3 regions of the Scandinavium lactucae genome follow, and region 1 is predicted to be linked to each of the others. Evidence: predicted binding sites of a transcription regulator. Region 1 holds the regulator's gene; each other region holds the start of a gene.
What was found. The regulator LexA, encoded in region 1, represses DNA repair genes until DNA is damaged. The targets are predictions, from matches to a motif close to TNCTGTATGTACATACAGNA.
Positions count from the first base shown of each region.

Region 2: the regulator LexA is predicted to act here: its motif matches at 3,830-3,849, upstream of dinB (DNA polymerase IV).
Region 3: the regulator LexA is predicted to act here: its motif matches at 2,828-2,847, upstream of SIK69_RS20760 (DinI-like family protein).

Region 1 covers NZ_JAWXRD010000036.1:81,471-88,313, forward strand. Annotated here, with positions in the region: gene dusA (tRNA dihydrouridine(20/20a) synthase DusA) at 1-861, opposite strand, end outside; gene SIK69_RS15850 (conjugal transfer protein TraF) at 961-2,271, opposite strand; gene SIK69_RS15855 (cupin domain-containing protein) at 2,448-2,936, opposite strand; gene zur (zinc uptake transcriptional repressor Zur) at 3,049-3,570, shown strand; gene SIK69_RS15865 (CsbD family protein) at 3,648-3,857, opposite strand; gene dinF (MATE family efflux transporter DinF) at 4,006-5,325, opposite strand; gene lexA (transcriptional repressor LexA) at 5,421-6,029, opposite strand; gene SIK69_RS15880 (diacylglycerol kinase) at 6,139-6,507, opposite strand; gene plsB (glycerol-3-phosphate 1-O-acyltransferase PlsB) at 6,636-6,843, shown strand, end outside.
Region 2 covers NZ_JAWXRD010000002.1:455,993-462,835, reverse strand. Annotated here, with positions in the region: gene SIK69_RS04150 (NADH:ubiquinone reductase (Na(+)-transporting) subunit B) at 1-251, shown strand, start outside; gene SIK69_RS04145 (Na(+)-translocating NADH-quinone reductase subunit C) at 244-1,038, shown strand; gene SIK69_RS04140 (NADH:ubiquinone reductase (Na(+)-transporting) subunit D) at 1,031-1,669, shown strand; gene nqrE (NADH:ubiquinone reductase (Na(+)-transporting) subunit E) at 1,676-2,272, shown strand; gene nqrF (NADH:ubiquinone reductase (Na(+)-transporting) subunit F) at 2,284-3,507, shown strand; gene nqrM ((Na+)-NQR maturation NqrM) at 3,510-3,725, shown strand; gene dinB (DNA polymerase IV) at 3,867-4,925, shown strand; gene pepD (cytosol nonspecific dipeptidase) at 5,051-6,508, opposite strand; gene gpt (xanthine phosphoribosyltransferase) at 6,766-6,843, shown strand, end outside.
Region 3 covers NZ_JAWXRD010000040.1:634,005-640,847, forward strand. Annotated here, with positions in the region: gene SIK69_RS20735 (RusA family crossover junction endodeoxyribonuclease) at 1-113, opposite strand, end outside; gene SIK69_RS20740 (LexA family protein) at 313-717, opposite strand; gene SIK69_RS20745 (hypothetical protein) at 893-1,582, opposite strand; gene SIK69_RS20750 (biosynthetic peptidoglycan transglycosylase) at 1,586-2,137, opposite strand; gene SIK69_RS20755 (hypothetical protein) at 2,291-2,536, opposite strand; gene SIK69_RS20760 (DinI-like family protein) at 2,576-2,809, opposite strand; gene SIK69_RS20765 (DUF6896 domain-containing protein) at 3,090-4,073, shown strand; gene SIK69_RS20770 (hypothetical protein) at 4,101-4,295, opposite strand; gene SIK69_RS20775 (PerC family transcriptional regulator) at 5,054-5,479, opposite strand; gene SIK69_RS20780 (replication protein P) at 5,494-6,039, opposite strand; gene SIK69_RS20785 (DnaT-like ssDNA-binding domain-containing protein) at 5,951-6,843, opposite strand, start outside.

The DNA.
Region 1 (6,843 bases):
CGTAACGTGGCCTAAATAGGTGCCATTACTCAGCTCGCGCTCGATGTATGGGTACATGGCACGCACCACCGCCACCGGATCAGGGTCAACCCCATCAACGCCGTAAATCTCACGATCGACCGAGGCCAGAATACCCGGGTTTTGATACGCCTCGCGGCCCACCATCACGCCATCCATATGCTGCAAATGCTCGTGGGCTTCCGCCAGCGATTTGATGCCGCCGTTAATCGACATTGTCAGATGCGGGAAGTCACGCTTGAGCTGATAGACACGCGGATAATCCAGCGGGGGAATTTCACGGTTTTCTTTCGGGCTCAGGCCGGAAAGCCAGGCTTTACGCGCGTGGATGATAAACATCTCGCATTCGCCATTGCCGGAAACGGTGTTAATAAAATCACAGAGGAATTCGTAGCTGTCCTGGTCATCAATGCCGATCCGGGTTTTGACCGTCACCGGAATGGACACCACGTCGCGCATCGCTTTGACGCAATCGGCCACCAGCTGGGCGTTGCCCATCAGGCAGGCACCGAACATACCGTTCTGTACGCGGTCAGACGGGCAGCCAACGTTGAGATTGATCTCATCGTAACCCCGCTCTTGCGCAAGCTTAGCGCAGTGCGCTAGCGCTGCCGGGTCACTGCCACCGAGCTGCAATGCCAACGGATGTTCTTCCTCGCTGTAGGCCAGGTAGTCGCCTTTGCCGTGAATGATCGCCCCAGTGGTCACCATTTCAGTGTACAACAGCGTGTGGCGAGACAGCTGGCGCAGGAAGTAACGACAATGCCGGTCCGTCCAGTCGAGCATCGGTGCGATGGAGAAGCGGTGAGCAGGATAAGCGGTGGATTGTGTTTCTGGCAGCATGGCGAATTTATGAGCATCCGGTGGAAATGGGGCGCTACTATAGCATAAAGAAAATGCGGAGGCGCATGGCCTCCGCTTCATCCTGTTAACCAACGCGACTCAGAAGGTCAGGCCCAACTGCACGCCCGCGCCCCAGGTTTGATCTTCGCCATACAGCCCGGTTAAATCGACGTGTACGGTGTTCAACGGCGCGAAGCCTACCCCGGCAGTGAAGACATTGCTGTCGTTACCCTTCACATCTGCACGGTAACCGCCCCGCACCGCAAGCCAGCTCAGCGGCGTCACCTCGGCCCCTACGCCGACATACTGTGAGTCGTCCTCGCTCTTGAAGCCTTTGGTTTCCGTCAGGTCACCGTCGGCGCTCAGAGTCACAAAATCGGTATGCCACGCCACGCCAGCCGTCACCAGCGGACGGATCTGATAAGTATCTTTGTAGTTGGTGGTCACCCCGGTGGCCCCGTTGGTGATGCGCACGTCTTTGGTGTCGATATCACGCGACATCAGGTTTTGACCGCTCAGGCCCAGAGTCCAGTTTTCACCGAAATCCGCCGCGATACCGGCATCGACGTTAAAACCGGTGTCGTCAGTGCGGTATTTGTCCTTTTTCCAGTCGTCACTGTGATAGTCATCGATAGAGGTGGTGTAGTTGTAGAGCCAGGTTTGCTGCAGTTTTGGCGTCACACCCAACGACACCGGCACGCCGCCGATATCGAATTGGCGCGCAATCGCTATCCCGTAATCGGAAACAATTGCCCCTTTACCGGACGCCGTTGAGTTGAGGTTGTTGGTGATTTCGTCGCTGCCGTTGATCACCGCATTGGCGGCCTGGGTGGCAGCGAACGCGTCGGAGTTCTGAATGTTCCGCAGGTAGTCGATATCGTTCTGATCGATACTGGAGCTGGCACGCGCGTGGGCATAGGCTTTGGCGACAAAGGCCAGGGATACCGCCGAGGTTGGTACGCTGACGGCGATCCCTGCCCCGGCGGTCGCGCGGGCAGTTTTTCCTTTCAGATCTTCCAACTGTCCGGCCAGATCCCCCGCCGCACTCTGGAATTCGTTTAACGTGCCGCCAGGGTTCAACAGGATATCTTGTGGCGTCAGGTTATCGAGTACCTTTTTGTAGTGGTCGATTTCATCGCTGATATCGTCAATTTGATCGCGAAGATTGTCTTTGTCGGTAATCTGCGCCCCTACAGATGGAATAACGACAGAGACATCATCGTCCGGTTGTGACTTCGCCAGTAACGCGGGGTTAATCAGCACCGCGCTGCCATAATTAGCCGACGCCACCCCGGTTCCCCCCATTGCATCGTTTCTTGCCTCGGACCAGGTATTGGCCGCTCCCGCCTGATTTGCCATAAACAGGGAGACGGCCGCTGACACCACAGAATATTTAATATTTTTTTTCACAGTATGCTCGTTATATGCAGGTGAACGTTTTTCCCCGTTCAGTTATCCGCTGAAAAGGGCCGAACTATTGCTGTGAATAACGATGTAAAAAGCAGCCAATTAGGATGATTTGCCTTAAGGCTCACTGTGTTAAGGTTGAATTGTGTGATGCCCCTCAATATTTATAGAAGAGATTGTTATTTTCGCGAAGGTTTCCCGTCGTGCGGACCAAAAAACTGTGGCGGATGGTCGACCCAGCGATCCTGGCGGGTGGCGGCATATTCCGGATTCAGCGGGTAATAAATACGGTTATGCTTTTTATTGGCCTCTCCGACCACCAATAATTCTACGTCTGCCGCTGTATTGTTGATAAAAGTGTGGCAGATGCCAGTACCCGATGGAAAACCCACGCTGTCACCCGGCTCAAGCTGCCAAAGGTAGCCGTTGATCCACGCCTGAGGGCGACCACTCACCACATAGATAAACTCTTCTTCATCGCTTTCGGCATGGGGATACGAGGTGCGGCGGCCCGGCGGCAGGCGTTCGTGATGAATACCCAGGCGCATCAGCCCGAGCTTACGCGCCAGCGGTGCGCCGATGGAAAACAGCTCGCTGCTGTCGGGATAGGTTGAATTATCGGGTTCTTCCAGCTCGCGCCAGTGTCGAATACAGTCAGGTCTTTTCATTTTGTCCCTCCTGGGTACGTTGGGTCATGTATAGCACACTCGGCAGGTTATCGGCGTTTGAGCCTAAACATGGTAAAGTAGGCGTTTACTTTACACCCGATTCGAGGCACCTATGGACGACTCCACTCCACAAGACATGCTCGTGCAGGCCGAAAGGCTTTGCGCTCAACGTGGCGTGCGACTGACCCCCCAACGCCTTGAAGTGCTCCGCCTGATGACGCTGCAACCGGGCGCAATCAGCGCTTATGATCTGCTGGACCTGCTGAAAGTCAGCGAGCCGCAGGCCAAGCCGCCGACCGTGTATCGGGCGCTGGAATTCTTACTCGAGCAGGGATTTGTGCATAAAGTGGAGTCCACCAATAGCTATGTGATGTGCCATCTGTTCGATAAACCCTCGCATACGTCGGCGATGTTTATCTGCGATCGTTGTGGCGTGGTGAAGGAAGAAGCGGCTGACGGCGTGGAAGACATTATGCATGCATTGGCGGCGCGGATGGGCTTTGCGCTACGTCATAACGTGATTGAAGCCCATGGGCTGTGTTCAGGGTGTGTCGAGGTGGAAGCTTGCCGCACACAGGACTGCTGCGGTCACGATCATACGATCCTCATCAAACGCAAACCGGGTCAGAAATAAGCGCCAGAAAAATATCGGGCGGCCTTTAAGCCGCCCTGAGGGTTGTACATCCGTGTACGCACGGGTAGTGCATTTATTTACCAGCGGTAATCGTTGCGGGTTTCCCAGTCTTTCACTTCGTTCTCGGCCTGATCTTTCTCATAGCCGTAACGTTCCTGGATTTTCCCGACCAGCTGGTCGCGCTTACCTTCAATGACGGTGAAGTCATCATCGGTCAGCTTACCCCATTTCTCTTTCACTTTACCTTTGAGCTGTTTCCAGTTACCGCCGACTTCGTCTTTATTCATGATCCATTCCTCTTAGTTCGGTGGAGAGAGTGAAATAACATCGTCCGTAAAACACTGTTTTCTGCTGGACGTGGTAATCAGTATAGGTAAGGATTTTGCCTGCTGAAGATTATTCAGAATCTTTAACCATCGACTAAAAACGAAGCAGCTACGAAAACCAGGTTCCGTGTTGCCCGTGACGCCGCCAAATCCACGCCAGCGCCAGGCCGCGCAGGGCGAGGAATACCGCCAGCGCCAACCATAATCCGTGATTGCCGAGAACGGGCACAGTGAACAGAGTCAGGGCAAAACCCGCCGCCGCCACCGCCATGCTGTTACGCATCTCCGCCCCACGCGTGGCACCAATAAACATGCCGTCGAGCAGATAACACCACACGCCGATCACCGGCAGAACCACCTGCCAGATAACGTAGCGATCGGCCAGTTCCCGCAGCTCAGTGATGGACGTCAGCATGGCAACAATCTGTTCTCCCGCTAGCGCATAAATTAGCGCGAACGCCAGGGCGACAATGCCGGATTGACGGCACGCCGCTTTCCAGACCTGCAACAGTTGGCTGTCATCACGCGCACCATACGCCTGCCCGGAGTGGGCTTCCACCGCGTAGGCAAAGCCGTCCAGCGCGTAGGCGGTAAAGGTCAACATGGTCATCAGCACCGCGTTGACCGCGACGATGTCACTCCCAAGCCGGGCACCTAATACCGTCAGCGCGCCAAAGCATAGCTGCAGCAGCAGCGAACGCAGCATGATGTCGCGGTTGAGCGCCAACAGGCGGCGAATATTACCGCGCCAGGCATCTTTCATTAGCGCCCACGAAATGCCGCGCAGGTGTAACACCCGACGCACCATCAGCAGGCCGATGAAAAAAGTCACGTATTCGGCGCAGACCGTGGCCAGCGCGGCTCCCTGCACGTTCATGTGCAGGCCCATCACCAGCCATAAATCGAGCGCGATGTTCAGCACATTGCCGACCACCAGCAAAATTACCGGGGCCCGCGCATATTGAACCCCAAGCAGCCAGCCCAGCAGCACCAGGTTAGCCAGCGATGCAGGCGCGCTCAGCCAGCGAATCTCGAGGAAGCGGCGGGCCTGTTCGAGTACCGCCTCGCTGCCGCCAACAATATGCAGCGCCAGGTCAATCAACGGGGTGCGCAGCAGCACGATGGCTGCTCCAGCGCCAATCGCCAGAAGCAACGGCTGCACCAGCGCTCTGGCGAGGCGAACGGGGTCTTTTGCGCCGAAGGCTTGCGCGGTCAGGCCGGTAGTGCTCATCCGCAGGAACAGCAGCAGCATAAACAGGAAGCTGGTCGCCATTGAGCCGACCGCTACGCCGCCGAGATACACCGGGCTATCGAGATGGCCGATAACCGCCGTGTCCACCAGGCCAAGCAGTGGCACGGTGATGTTGGAGAAAATCATGGGTAGCGCAAGACGCCACAATGCCTTGTCCGCAGCGCTGAAGAGCGACATGAGAAAACCTGTACGAGTGAATGAGGTAAAAAAGATAACAAAATGGCACCAGAACGGTGCCACTGAAAATACTTAATTCCGGCCTGACGAGACGGTTACTGCCATTCGCCATTGCGGATAACGCCAACCGCCAGCCCTTCGATGGAGAAGTTCTGCTGGCGCAGATCGACCACAATCGGGGAAAACTCGCTGTTTTCCGGCAGCAGTTCAACGGTGCTGCCCTGCTTTTTCAGGCGTTTCACGGTCACTTCGTCATCAATACGGGCGACAACCACCTGGCCGTTACGCACGTCCTGGGTTTTATGCACCGCCAGCAGATCGCCGTCAAGAATACCGATATCACGCATCGACATACCGCTGACGCGCAGCAGGAAATCGGCGCTCGGCTTAAACATCGCCGGATCGACCTGGTAATGTGCTTCGATATGTTGCTGTGCCAGCAGGGGTTCACCCGCTGCGACGCGGCCAATCAGCGGAATGCCTGATTCTTCTTCAATCAGCAGACGAATACCGCGGGATGCGCCGGAAACAATCTCGATGACGCCTTTACGTGCCAGCGCTTTCAGATGCTCTTCAGCCGCGTTCGGGGAACGGAACCCCAAGCGCTGCGCGATTTCCGCACGCGTTGGCGGCATGCCGGTTTGGCTGATGTGATCCCGAATAAGATCGAACACCTCTTGCTGCCTGGTCGTTAACGCTTTCATTCCGCCCCCTGGGTGTATATACAGTTATGCTGTGAGTATATACAGCTAATGGCGATTTTGGAACCGCAAAACGCACAAAAAACCAGACGTTTGCGTAATTATGCGAGCGTTAGCGAAAATGCGTCCACAGCAGCGACACCCAGGTGAAGACAGCGACCATAATCGACAGCAGCACCGCGGCGGAGCCCATGTCTTTCGCTCGCCCGGACAGCTCGTGACGTTCTGTGCCGATGCGATCGACCACGGCTTCGATCGCGCTGTTGAGAATTTCCACTATCATCACCAACAGGACCGAGCCAATCAGTAGCACCCGAGTGATCGCATCCACGTCTAACCAACAGGCGATGATGACGGCGATAATGGCGGCGGTTCCCTCCTGGCGAAAGGCCGCTTCGTTTTGCCATGCGGCGCGGAAACCCTTCCAGGAATAGCCTGCCGCTTTGAAGATTCGGGTGAACCCGGTGGTATCATTTGCCATCAAAAGAACCTTTTGCATTATTAGCGTCAATGTCGGTGTGCGCCGCGCGTGGTAGAACAGATATTCTGTGTACTTTCTGTTATCCTTGCGGCGCATTTGCATGATTAACCAGAGGCTTTACATCGTTTATGTCTGGCTGGCCACGAATTTACTATAAATTACTGAATTTACCATTAAGCGTGCTGGTAAAAAGCAAGTCTATCCCGGCAAATCCTGCCGAGGAACTGGGACTCGATACCTCACGCCCAATTATGTATGTTCTGCCGTATAACTCGAAAGCAGACCTGCTGACGTTACGCGCCCAATGTCTGGCGCATGACCTCCCGGATCCGCTGG
Region 2 (6,843 bases), on a different contig from region 1:
ATTTGGTGCTCGGCGGCTTTGCCTTCGGCATGATGTTCATGGCGACCGACCCGGTGTCGGCATCGTTTACTGATAAAGGGAAGTGGTGCTATGGCGCACTGATTGGTGCGATGTGCGTGCTGATCCGCGTCGTGAACCCGGCCTATCCGGAAGGAATGATGTTGGCGATTCTGTTTGCCAACCTCTTTGCGCCACTGTTCGATTACCTGGTGGTGCAGGCCAATATCAAGCGGAGGAAGTCGCGTGGCTGAAGTGAAAAGTAACGATAGCATCGGCAAAACGCTGCTGGTGGTGCTGGTGCTTTGCCTGGTCTGCTCGGTGATTGTCGCCGGGTCAGCGGTGGGGCTGAAACCTCGCCAGCAGGAACAGCGTGCGCTGGATAAACAGCGCAATATTCTGGCGGTCACCGGACTGATGCAGCCGAACATGAAGCCCAATGACGTGGCCTCACTTTTTGCCGAACGCATTACGCCGCGTCTGCTGGATTTAAAAAGCGGCACGTTGCTGGATAAAGACCCGGCCTCCTTTAACCAGGGGCTGGCGTTAAAGGATCCGGCGCAGAGCACTCAACTGGATGCCAGTGAGGATCCGGCAGGCATCAAACGTCGTAGCAACGTGGTCGAAATCTATCTGGTAAAAGACCCGCAGCAGAAAGTGCAGCAGGTGGTATTGCCCATTTACGGCAACGGCCTGTGGTCGATGATGTACGCGTTTGTGGCTCTCGATACCGACGGGCGCACGGTAAAAGGCATCACTTACTACGACCAGGGCGAAACTCCGGGGCTGGGCGGTGAAGTCGAAAACCCGAACTGGCGTCAGCAGTTCATCGGCAAGAAAGTCCTTGATGATAACGGCATGCCATCGCTGAAAGTGGTGAAGGGCGGCGCACGTCAGGGCGATGAATACGCGGTGGATGGGCTTTCCGGTGCGACGCTTACGTCGAACGGCGTACAGCACAGTTTTGATTTCTGGATGGGGGAGCAGGGCTTTGGTCCGTTCCTGAAACAGATGCGTGAAGGAGGCCTGAACAATGGCTGAGCTCGGTGATATGAAAGAAGTAAAACGGGTGCTGACGGGACCGCTGGTCGCCAACAACCCTATTGCGCTGCAGGTGCTGGGCGTTTGCTCGGCACTGGCGGTCACCACCAAGCTGGAAACGGCCTTCGTGATGACCATCGCGGTGACGCTGGTGACGGCGTTCTCCAGCATGTTCATCTCAATGATCCGCCACCACATTCCGAACAGCGTGCGCATCATTGTGCAGATGGCGATCATTGCCTCGCTGGTTATCGTGGTCGATCAGCTGCTGCGGGCCTATGCCTATGAAGTCTCAAAACAGCTGTCGGTGTTCGTGGGGCTTATCATCACCAACTGTATCGTGATGGGCCGTGCAGAGGCCTACGCCATGAAATCCCCGCCGCTGGCAAGCTTTATGGATGGCATCGGTAATGGCCTGGGCTATGGCGCGATCCTGATGATTGTCGGGTTCCTGCGCGAACTGATTGGCAGCGGCAAACTGTTCGGTATCACCGTTCTGCAAACCGTGCAGAACGGCGGCTGGTATCAGCCGAATGGCCTGTTCCTGCTCGCGCCGAGCGCCTTTTTCATCATCGGTCTGATTATCTGGGCGCTGCGTAGCTGGAAGCCGGAACAGCAGGAGAAGGAGTAACCGATTATGGCTCACTACATTAGTCTTTTTGTCCGCGCAGTGTTCGTTGAAAACATGGCGCTGGCCTTCTTCCTCGGCATGTGTACGTTCCTTGCGGTGTCGAAGAAAGTCTCTACGGCGTTCGGCCTGGGCGTGGCGGTCACGGTGGTTCTCGGTATTTCTGTGCCGGTTAACAACCTGATTTACAACCTGGTGCTGCGCGACGGTGCGCTGGTGGAAGGGGTGGATCTTAGTTTCCTCAACTTCATCACCTTTATCGGGGTGATCGCGGCTCTGGTGCAAATTCTCGAGATGATCCTCGATAAGTATTTCCCGTCGCTGTACACCGCGCTGGGGATCTTCCTCCCCCTGATCGCCGTGAACTGTGCAATCTTCGGTGGCGTCTCGTTTATGGTGCAGCGCGACTACAACTTCCCTGAATCTGTGGTCTACGGCTTTGGATCCGGCATCGGCTGGATGCTGGCGATCGTCGCGATGGCGGGGATCCGCGAGAAAATGAAATACGCCAACGTGCCCGCAGGACTGCGTGGCTTAGGGATCACCTTTATCACCACCGGACTGATGGCATTAGGTTTTATGTCGTTCTCCGGCGTGCAGCTATAAGGGCGTAGGTTATGGAAATTATTCTTGGCGTGGTGATGTTCACGCTGATTGTTCTCGCGCTGTCACTGCTGATTCTCGCAGCGCGCGCGAAGCTGGTGAATTCCGGCGACGTGGTGATTGAAATCAATAATGAAGCCGACAAGCAAATCCGTACTCCGGCAGGGGACAAACTGCTGAACACGCTGTCGAGCAACGGCATTTTTGTGTCGTCCGCCTGCGGCGGCGGCGGTTCCTGCGGCCAGTGCCGGGTGACGGTGAAAGAGGGCGGCGGCGATATTCTGCCGACCGAACTGTCACACATCAGCAAGCGTGAAGCGAAAGAGGGCTGCCGTCTGGCGTGTCAGGTCGCGGTGCGTCAGGACATGAAAATCGAGCTGCCGGAAGAAATCTTTGGCGTGAAGAAATGGGAATGCGAAGTTATCTCCAATGATAACAAAGCCACCTTTATCAAAGAGCTTAAACTGGCAATCCCGGAAGGTGAATGCGTACCGTTCCGCGCGGGCGGCTATATTCAGATTGAGTGCCCGTCGCACAAAGTGGCCTACGCCGATTTTGACGTGCCGGACGAATACCGCGGAGACTGGGATAAATTCAATCTGTTCCGCTATGTTTCCGAAGTCAAAGAGCCAACGCTGCGCGCCTATTCGATGGCGAACTACCCGGATGAGAAAGGCATTATTATGCTTAACGTCCGTATCGCCACGCCGCCGCCGTCAGCGCCGGATGTGCCGCCGGGTATTATGTCCTCTTATATCTGGTCGCTGAAAGCGGGCGATAAGGTGACGATTTCCGGGCCGTTTGGTGAGTTCTTTGCCAAAGATACCGACGCCGAGATGGTATTTATCGGCGGTGGCGCAGGGATGGCCCCGATGCGTTCGCATATTTTCGATCAGCTCAAGCGGCTGGGCAGCAAGCGTAAAATCAGCTTCTGGTATGGGGCGCGTTCGCTGCGTGAAATGTTCTACGACGAGGAGTTTGAACAGCTGGCGCGGGAAAACCCGAACTTCACCTTCCATGTCGCGCTGTCCGACCCGCAGCCGGAAGATAACTGGACCGGGCATACCGGGTTCATTCACAACGTCCTGTATGAGAACTACCTCAAACATCACGCTGCACCGGAAGACTGTGAGTTCTATATGTGTGGGCCACCGGTGATGAACGCGGCGGTTATCCGTATGCTGAAAGATCTTGGCGTTGAGGATGAAAACATCATGCTCGATGATTTTGGAGGCTGATGATGTTAACGGTATTTCTGGCGACCTTTGTGGTGTTTGTGCTGGTCATCTTCGGTATGTCACTCGGCTATCTGGTGAAGCGTAAAAGCATCCAGGGCAGCTGCGGGGGCATCTCGTCGCTGGGGATGGAAAAAGTGTGTGACTGTCCGGAACCGTGCGATGCGCGGAAAAAACGGATGGCCCGCGAAGCGCAGCGCCAGCAAACCCGTATCCTCTAGTCCGTAATGTAGGCCCGGCGAATGCAGTGCTGCCGGGAAAAATGCCGGGTGGCGCTCTGCTTACCCGGCCTACAAAACCTCACGCTTCTCATTTCTGATAAATGTACTGTATACTTACACAGTAATCTGTGAGGGCTGAGTATGCGCAAAATTATCCACGTTGATATGGACTGCTTTTTTGCCGCCGTTGAAATGCGGGATAATCCAGCCCTGCGCGATATTCCGATTGCCATCGGTGGCAGCCGTGAACGGCGCGGCGTTATCAGCACCGCCAATTATCCGGCACGTAAATTTGGCGTGCGCAGCGCGATGCCCACCGGCATGGCCCTCAAACTTTGTCCGCACCTGACGCTGCTGCCGGGCCGCTTTGATGCCTATAAAGAGGCATCCATTCATATCCGCGAGATCTTCTCCCGCTACACCTCGCTGATTGAACCGCTGTCGCTCGACGAAGCCTATCTCGATGTGACCGACAGCCTGTACTGTCAGGGGTCTGCCACGCTGATGGCACAGGAAATTCGCCAGACCATCGAACGTGAACTGAATCTCACCGCCTCGGCGGGCATCGCCCCGGTGAAGTTTCTCGCCAAAATCGCCTCCGATCTCAATAAGCCCAACGGCCAGTACGTGATAACACCTGACGAAGTACCTGCGTTCCTGAAAACGCTGACGCTGTCGAAAATCCCGGGAGTGGGTAAAGTCTCCGCTGCCAAGCTCGAAGGCATGGGGTTGCGCACCTGTGAAGATGTGCAGAACAGTGATTTGGCAATGCTGCTCAAACGCTTTGGCAAATTTGGTCGGGTGCTGTGGGAGCGCAGTAACGGCATCGACGAGCGCGATGTCAACAACGAGCGACTGCGCAAATCGGTTGGCGTTGAGCGCACGTTGGCGGAGGATATTCATGAATGGGCAGACTGCGAAGCGATCATCACCCGACAGCTCTATCCTGAACTGGAGCGTCGGCTGGCGAAGGTTAAACCGGATCTGTTAATTGCCCGTCAGGGGGTAAAACTCAAGTTCAACGATTTTCAGCAGACCACGCAGGAGCACGTCTGGCCGAAGCTCAATCAGGAAGATTTGATTGCCACGGCCTATAAAGCCTGGCATGAACGGCGCGGTGGACGCGGAGTGCGGCTGGTGGGATTACATGTAACGCTGCTCGATCCGCAGCTTGAAAGACAGTTGGTGTTGGGATTGTAGCGTGGTTGAATGCCCAACGGCGCTTAGCTGGCATAGGCCTACAGATCTTGTCGGCCCGATAAGCGCCAGCGCCACAGATCTTGTAGGCCCGATAAGCGCTAGCGCCATCGGGCAATATCAGAGACTTACTTCGCTGGAATAGATTTCAGCAGTTCGGTCAGCAGGGTCCAGTACTGGCCCACGCTTTCGATATGAACCTGCTCATCCGGGGAGTGTGGTCCGGTGATGGTTGGTCCGATGGAAACCATGTCCATGTCCGGGTACGGTTTTTTGAACAGACCGCATTCCAGACCGGCGTGGATAATCTGAATGTTCGGGGTTTTGTTGAACAGACGCAGATAGGTTTCACGCACCAGATGCATGACCGGGGAGTTCGCATCTGGCTGCCAGCCTGGGTAACCGCCTTTCGGTGCCGTCTGCGCGCCCGCCATTTTACCCAGCGACTCCAGCATGCTGACCACGTAGTCTTTACCGCTGTCGATCAGGGAACGAATCAGGCAGATGATTTCCACGTTGTCATCATGCATGGTGACCACGCCGACGTTCAGGGAGGTTTCAACCACGCCTTTCGCCACGTCGGAATTGCGGATCACGCCGTTCGGGGTGGCATTCAACAACTGAATGAAGGTATCGCGTGATTTTTCGCTCAGGGCGTTTTTATCTGCACTAACCGCTTCCAGAACCACGGTCAGATTCTTCTCTTTCGCCGCCAGTTCGTTTTTCAGGATCGAGAGATACTCATCAGCCAGCGCTTTCAGGGTTTCCACTTTTGCTGCCGGAACGGCAACGGTAGTGAAAGCTTCACGTGGGATGGCGTTACGCAGGGTGCCGCCATTGAAATCCACCAGACGCAGGTCCAATTCTGCCGCGTGACCGGCCAGGAAGCGCGCCAGCAGTTTGTTGGCGTTGCCCAGACCTAAATGAATGTCACCGCCGGAGTGGCCGCCTTTCAGGCCTTTCAGCGTCAGCTTAAAGCTCTGGAAGTCTGCCGGAATCGCTTCACGGGTCAGCGGCAGGGTGGTGATGAAATCGATCCCGCCCGCGCAGCCCATGTAGATCTCACCTTCTTCTTCAGAATCGGTGTTGATCAGAATGTCAGCCTGCAGCCAATTTGCCTGCAAACCAAATGCCCCGTCCATGCCCGCTTCTTCGGTCATGGTCAACAGCACTTCCAGAGGCCCGTGTTCCACGGTGTCATCAGCCAGCACCGCCAGCGCAGAAGCCATACCGATGCCGTTATCCGCACCCAGCGTGGTGCCGCGGGCTTTCACCCACTCGCCGTCGATGTACGGCTGAATCGGATCTTTGGTGAAGTCGTGCACGGTGTCGTTGTTTTTCTGCGGCACCATATCGAGGTGCGCCTGCATGACCACCGCTTTACGGTTTTCCATGCCCTTGGTGGCATCTTTACGAATCAGGATGTTACCGACCTGGTCGCGCTCTGCGTGCAGACCTTTTTCCTTCGCCCAGCCCATGATGTGTTCGGCAAGCTGTTCTTCGTGATAGGACGGGTGCGGAATGGAACAGATTTTGGCAAAAATATCCCATAGCGGCTGCGGGGATAATTGAGACAGTTCAGACACGGTAAGTCTCCTTACGGCTCCTGCAAAAGTGACTTGCAGGTAATGGGTTAGCAATGACAACCAGGCCGCTGGCCTGACTTGCGAGATGCCGTTGAGAATACCACTTTCTGCTGTCTCTGCTAGTACAGGCTGTGCAAAAACTCCCTGCAAGGCCGTTAAGCACTGGTTTTTAGTGCGCCAGATCTCTATAATCTCGCGCAACCTGGAATCACCCCGAACATTTTTTAAGCCGTATTAACAGGCTGGGATACAATCACATGAGCGAAAAATACGTCGTCACCTGGGACATGTTGCAGATCCATGCACGCAAATTGGCCGCGCGCCTGATGCCCTCT
Region 3 (6,843 bases), on a different contig from region 1:
AATCTGACTTCATCGCAGAACGCGCGATAACGCATTACTTCTGGTCGCTTCTTCCATTTATCCGCGCGCGTCATTCGCGGCTTTCCGAGGGGGGTTATGTCGAAAGTACGCATGATCACCCCCAGAACCGCTGCTGGTAACGTCCATCCGGGCGCGGGCAATGGCGTGATTCCGGAAGAAAGGCGCTCACCGTCCAGTGAATGAAGTCCGTCTCCAGTCTTTTTTCCGTCTTAACGTTATTCTTCCGGTACCGCGCTACCAGTTGGTCGGCCTCATTAGTAGTTAGGTTTTGGTGAATGAACCAGCTTTTCTTCATAGCGAACCACCTTCGCCCTCAATAAATGCCAGAGCACGTTCACGGGCGCCTGGCTCCTCGCTCACCAACTCGCGCAGCAGCTGCGTAGCAATACAGTCCCTGGCGCGAATATTGATAGTGATACCGCGAGTTTTCCCCTTGATCAGGGTGAGGTAGCCTTTTCTGTCGAGGGCTTTCAGATGATCTTCAGCAGCATTTGGCGAGCTGAGGTGAAGAAGCCCGGCCAGCTCCTGTCGGTTGGGTGGATAGCGATGCTCATCGACGTATTTAACGAGCACATCGAAAACTTGTTGCTGTCGGCTCGTGAGTTTGAGGGTTTGATCTGGACGTGACGAAAGACGGGCATGCTCATGCGGGCAGACCAGATATCCGTTAAATTGTGGTGGTGTTTTTTGCGCCATGGTCTCTCTCCAGTGGCGCAGCAGGTATAGGGTGTTCAGGCCTACTTTATTAATTTACCATGACTTCAATAGAAAGCGCAAATAACGTCCTAAAAAAGTTTTAAAGGGTTGTCTATTAGGAAAATCATTTGGGATCCTCACCAAGAGTCTCTAAATTAAATGTAAAGTGAATAAATCACTTAACACCCTTTGAAACTTTACTTTTCATATCCATAAAGTTAATCATGAATTGTTTTTCAAAAGAATCCCAATCTTTATAAATTCTTGCGGATGCTTTAGCATTGCAATGTAAAGAGCACTCCTTTATAAGATATCTTGCAATATCTTTCAGAACCCAATCAGTTTTTTTCCTAATTGGATAACGATTTGGTATTTTATAGTTATCGATAAACCCGCGATTTAAATTCTTTGGTACCGTTTCTTTATTCGACAACCAATATTTTTCCTTCTCCGTTTTATCTGGACTAATTTTACCTTCATTATAATCCGCCATCCATTGATTAAATACATTTTTCATTTCATGAAATAGCTGTTCTGATACAATGGAAAAATCCATATCAGAATCATCTCTTGCAGCATTACCAAACTTCGGAGGAGGAGACATACTAAAACCAATAGCTCTTGACCCAATAATTGTTATATCTCGGGGATTTAAGCTAAGCCGGTCGGCTATAAACTGTTTGCATTTCTCGTAAACGAATGGATTGTCTTTTAGAAAAAATGGAATTCCCCCATGAACATGGTATCGAAGGTAGAATGGAAGAAATGCTTTCTCAACATGTTCCAATGACTCAATGAACACATCAGACGTGGGGTATTTGTTAATAAACTCCGACTTCAAATCTAACTCCAAAATCCTACTCATCACTCACCTCTTATACAGATTAGTTCTTGAATAAACTTTAACACCATACGCTGCGCGACAATGTATTTTTTTAAAATATTTAACATCTGGATTGTAGGGTTGTGGATATCTTAACCTAGAAACAAGTTCAGCATAAAAATAAATATTTTCAAGTTGATGACTTTGCTTTAGTTTCTTCACGGCTTGGTGGTAACCATTCATCCCAGAACCAAAATATGCTATCGATAAATATAACTTAGCAATCTCGACTTTGCTTTTTCTTTTTGAAATGTATCGAGCAAAATAAATCTCAATAATTTTTCGCTTAATCGTTCTCTCATAACGAGAAGTTAACACTCGCACTAATTGTTGTTCAATTGTGCTTGCGCCTTGTATTTTTTCACCTTTCAAAAAAACATAAAGGGCACGAGTCATTCCACGAAGATCATACCCATTGTGTTTATGGAAGCGCTTATCTTCAAGAGCAACAAGCATATCCAAGGCATCTGAAGGTATACCGTCAAGATTGGTAGTTTTAAGAGCTTCATTATATTTCGTTAAGATAAATTTCTTCATAACTCTACCAAACACCCAAGGACCCTATATCGACACAGTAAAAAATGTAACTAATGATAATCCTCATTAGTAATCAACAGCAAGAAAATATATAGGTAAGAAAGTAGCGCCACGGGCCCTAACCCATGGCGAAAAAGTATAGGAATTTCAGAACTATGATGAAGAACTAGCAATATCTTTCGAAACGCGATACCCCGCCCGCTCAAGTATCTGCGTAAAGAGTGTCGGTGTTCCAACCATCTCATCATCCTGTAACGGCATGAAGGAAACTTCATCACCACGTCTGTACATGAGCGCGCGCTCACTGTCAGGAAATGAGTGCAGTCTTGCAACGATAACCCCATCGTGACATCTAATGACCGCGTAGCCCTTGCTCGGTAATTCTTCTTTTTCTTTCACCAATCCCCCCTCCACTCTGGAAAGTTATTGCAAGCTGTATCAATAAAACCAGTCGTCTGCACTTTCCCAGGTCTGCTGGAGGATTTCCTCAACCTTCTTCTTAACTTCCTTCTCACCACCGTAAACACTTAAGCCATCTGAACCTGCACGACGTATAACCAGAATGCATTCATCGAACTGATTCTGGAGTCGTTTTAATAATTCTTTTTCCAGCGCCGGGACTGCGCCCTTAGGAAGTTCTTTAGTACGATCAATGGTTAATTCAACTTTCATAAATGCCTCCGTCGCTTTAACTGTATATTCATACAGTACACCGCAAGATAGTTTTGATCAACGCTTTAACCGCACTTAATGGTAAATCAAAAAACAATTGATGGAAAAATAGCCACGTTAAGCTCTCTGCTAAAAATCTTATATGTCAATAATTTGATTTTTTAGCGACGATATTGGTAAACATGTATACTTGTTGCGATCCAAAGGCAGGGTGGATAACTACTTGTTCGTCCGGGACACATAGTATTCTTTTTGTAGAAACCAGAAGTGAGTCTACGCTGTGAATGAAAACCTCTATCATTTGATTATCGACTTTCAATGCCGTGTTGAGGATGCTCTAAAACTAATGTATCGCTCCGGTATTCAAATGCCGTCCTCTTGCAATGAATGGATTGATTATGACATTCCATTTTCAGGTGAGTTAGAAGGTGGTGTGAAATATTTTAAACATGGCGCTGGATGTCGAGTTGATTTAAATTCGGGACCTGTTGATTTTGATTTCGGTGAACATGGTGAGATAGGTGGGTTTAATTCTTGGTGGTTAACTGCATTTGCAGGCAGTAGATTACCAATATATGGATTTATTAATTATAGTGATGTAGATGATCATTTAAAGCAAGAATTAGAAAATGGACATTTATTGCCCTTGAATCAAGGTCTTTACTACATTGCTAAAGTTCCATTTAAATACGCTTTAGATATAGATAGTCGCGCCCCTGAGGATGAACTTCCAAGTCGTAATCAAGATCGAGTTTTAACACTGCAGATTCATTATTTCGAAACTGCTGAACTTATGTTACGAAATCACAATAAACTCAAACAAAAAATGCAAAAAAATGGATCGTTGATTCATCGTGATGAATTTGACATGCGAGTTTATCTTTTTACATGGTTAGGTTTCTTAGGTGTTGTATGCGAGGGTTTTCGTAACCTAAACATGCGAATCTTATTGGCTAAAGAACGCCCCAATGAATTTAAAGAACTAATATTAATTTCTGACAACATTGGAAAGCTGATGAAAGAAAATTCGAATTCGCTCAGGATTTTTAGAAATAATGTTTTTCACCTTAGAGAAAACACAGAATCTGTGCGTCAATTTTTTGATGCAGACGTTAATCGCCTTCAATGGGCAAGAGACTTACACGCGGCACTTTCAGATTTCTTTTCGAATTACCGAGTCTTCTGTGAAGTACATTATTTAATTAACGGACGGAATGGCGAGAGTGATTTCACAAGAGAGAAATTAACGCGCCAGAAGAAATAAAATTCTCAATCACATTGAGAAGTTAACTTATTGTGGCAGATAAACAAAATATTCTTCGCCAATTTTCTCTATAGGGTATGAGACTTTATTTTCGAACATACCAACATTATTTTTAGAAAGATAACCAAAATACCCTTGGGAATCGGCTATATCAGGGAGATCAAAGCAATCGCAGCTGATTTCTTCCTTACCTTTTTTGAATATTACTTTTCTAATTGTCATAAATTGCGTCCTCCGGAAGCTAAATTAATAGCATTTAATACAATTAATTTTCAAGATATGGCCTCGCATAACGAGGCCATTAATTTGGTGTGGGTTAGGAGGCTACTCCCGGCGACTGTTAAAGACTTATGGCTGAAAGTGTTCCTTGAGTTTATCGGTTACTGATGATGTTCCCACAGCGCCGCACCGCACACAGCTAGGATGAACACAAGTGTTCCACAGTTTTTTTTCATATTCACATCCTCAATGTTGAAAAAGCTAATGATCAGACGGCTAAGCCAATCACCGATCGTTACCAAGGATGAGAACACACCTAAAACCAGTGCCCAAGTACCACTAACAGGAGCTCCGTAAGTCTCGAACTCTTGATTAAGGATATTGATACCAAAAAAATATAACTTTCTCAATAGAGTTTTGCGACTGTTCAATGCCGGACGCCACCTGCATTTAGTGATTAGCTTATGCGCGGGTGCTCCCAATAATTTTGTGGATCTGATAGCCCTGCCAGTTCTGGCGGCAAGCTTCGACAACGCTTTTTTTCTGGCGCTCAACGGGCACTGGCTTGATGCGTTGCACCCCGCTAGGCTCCAAAACAAATACTGGATGACGAGGCTGCCCGATGTTCTTCAGCGCGCCCACTGCAACGAGATGCTCTAGCAGTCGGCATGCTTTTTTACTGTTACACCCAGCAGAGCGCGTACTTGACGCGGGGTTATCTCCCCGCTGCGCTGGATAGCGCGGATAATAGTCCAGAGGTTTTAGCTGGCCATCCTCATCGCCTGGCGCAGGCAGTCTTTACGTCGCTTAGCGATACGGGCAACCTCAACAGCACTACCAGCTATGCCAAACATTTCTGAATACATCGCAGCAGCTCTTCGCCACAGGCCCTTTTTCTCAAGTGCCTTCGCTTTTTGCTCAGCAGCCTGCATCCGGACTGGATCGCTTTTTTCCACCATGCACGGGAGGATAACGTCTGGGATATCTGCGTGCGGTACCGTCCTGTAGGTGTACTGAACACTTTCACGTGAGCGGATGAGCATGCCTTCGTCACTTAACTTTCTCAGTAACTTGCCAGCTGTGGCACCATGCATATCAAGCGCCTCGGAGACATCGCCAACTGCACAGTTCGGTTGGTAGCGTACAAAAACCGCCACCTGCTCTTTTTGGGTTAATGGTTTGGTCATTGGTCAATACTCGATTAGTTGGTTAAACCTGCCGCTTTACGGCGTTGGTACTCTTCCATCAGCAGCTGTGCCGGAGTTGGCCCTGCCGGATGCTGCGGAGCAGCTAGCTGGCGACGGATTGGTGGGACCGAAAGCCCGTTGCTTACGTGCTTCGTCCATTTGGTTAATAATTTCTCGGCCAGTTTTTTAAGTTCCCCTTCGGTCATCTGACGCTCAACACCAGTTCTGCGCATTTCGATGCAGATGTGATACAGCACCGGCTGGGGCCACGGATATTTGTCACTACCCGAAAAACGATACGACTCGTTACGCCAGCGACGGTATTCACTCATCACCCGGTCAGATGTCAGCCCGAACGGATTGGCACCACTCTCTGAAACCAGCGAAACGAATTCAGCAAGATCCGGCGGCCATGTATTACCTACTGCGCAACGGTTCATGCATTGCTGACAGACCAGTTTGATCTGCGCCTCAGTCATCGAACCTATCTGAGCTATCCAGAGGGCCGTAGGCTCTGCCCCATTCTTCTGCGTCCAGCGATTTGAGAAGATTTCCCCCATCACCTGCCATAACCGCCACGCCGTCTCCGTCGCCATCAAGTCCGTTCCGGCGTCGCCACTCTGCGTGTGCTGACTGTATTTGCTGAACAGCCCGGGATGCTGCTGGCTGTGGTCGAACTGTTGCATTCTCGATACCTCCCTTCAGTGGTTTTGTCAGAACCTTTGCGCGATCCAGGTGGCGAGCTAACTTCTGCTCCCACTGAATTTGATGAAACACTTTCCCTTCGGCCTGCCAGTAAGCGATGAAGCTGCTCAGCTCGGCTTCGATATTTATGCCCGCCTTGACCGGCATACCCCACAGGTTTGCCTGTCGTGCAAAGTCGGCAGTTGGCTTCCAGTCTTCAAACATCCGGAATTTCCCGAATGGCTGCTGTTGCCCAATTCCGATACCAGGCTGATCCGGATAATCAGGAACAACAGGTTCGACCAGTTCTCTATGTGTGGGGTTTAGATCTTTATGGTTCCTTGGTAGATTCCGTGTCCCGTTTTTGGGACTGTTTAAAGGGAAAAACGGTACTCTTTGGTTAAATTCCGAACTGTTAATAGTCCCGTTTCTGGTACCCTTATCACCTGAAACTGTCCCGTAATTGGCACTGTTAGTATTAACAGTTCCGTTTTCGGGACGGTTCCGATTAACCGTCCCGTTATTGGTATTATTTAAAGAGTTCCGTTTTTGGGCCTGTTCTGCGTCCGGGATGCTTTCTTCAACACCGACCAGCTTGTACACAGGAATTTGCTTTGTCCTGCCACGCCGTTCGCCTGTATCGACTACCAGACCGATTTCTTGCAGGTGCTGTAAGCCTG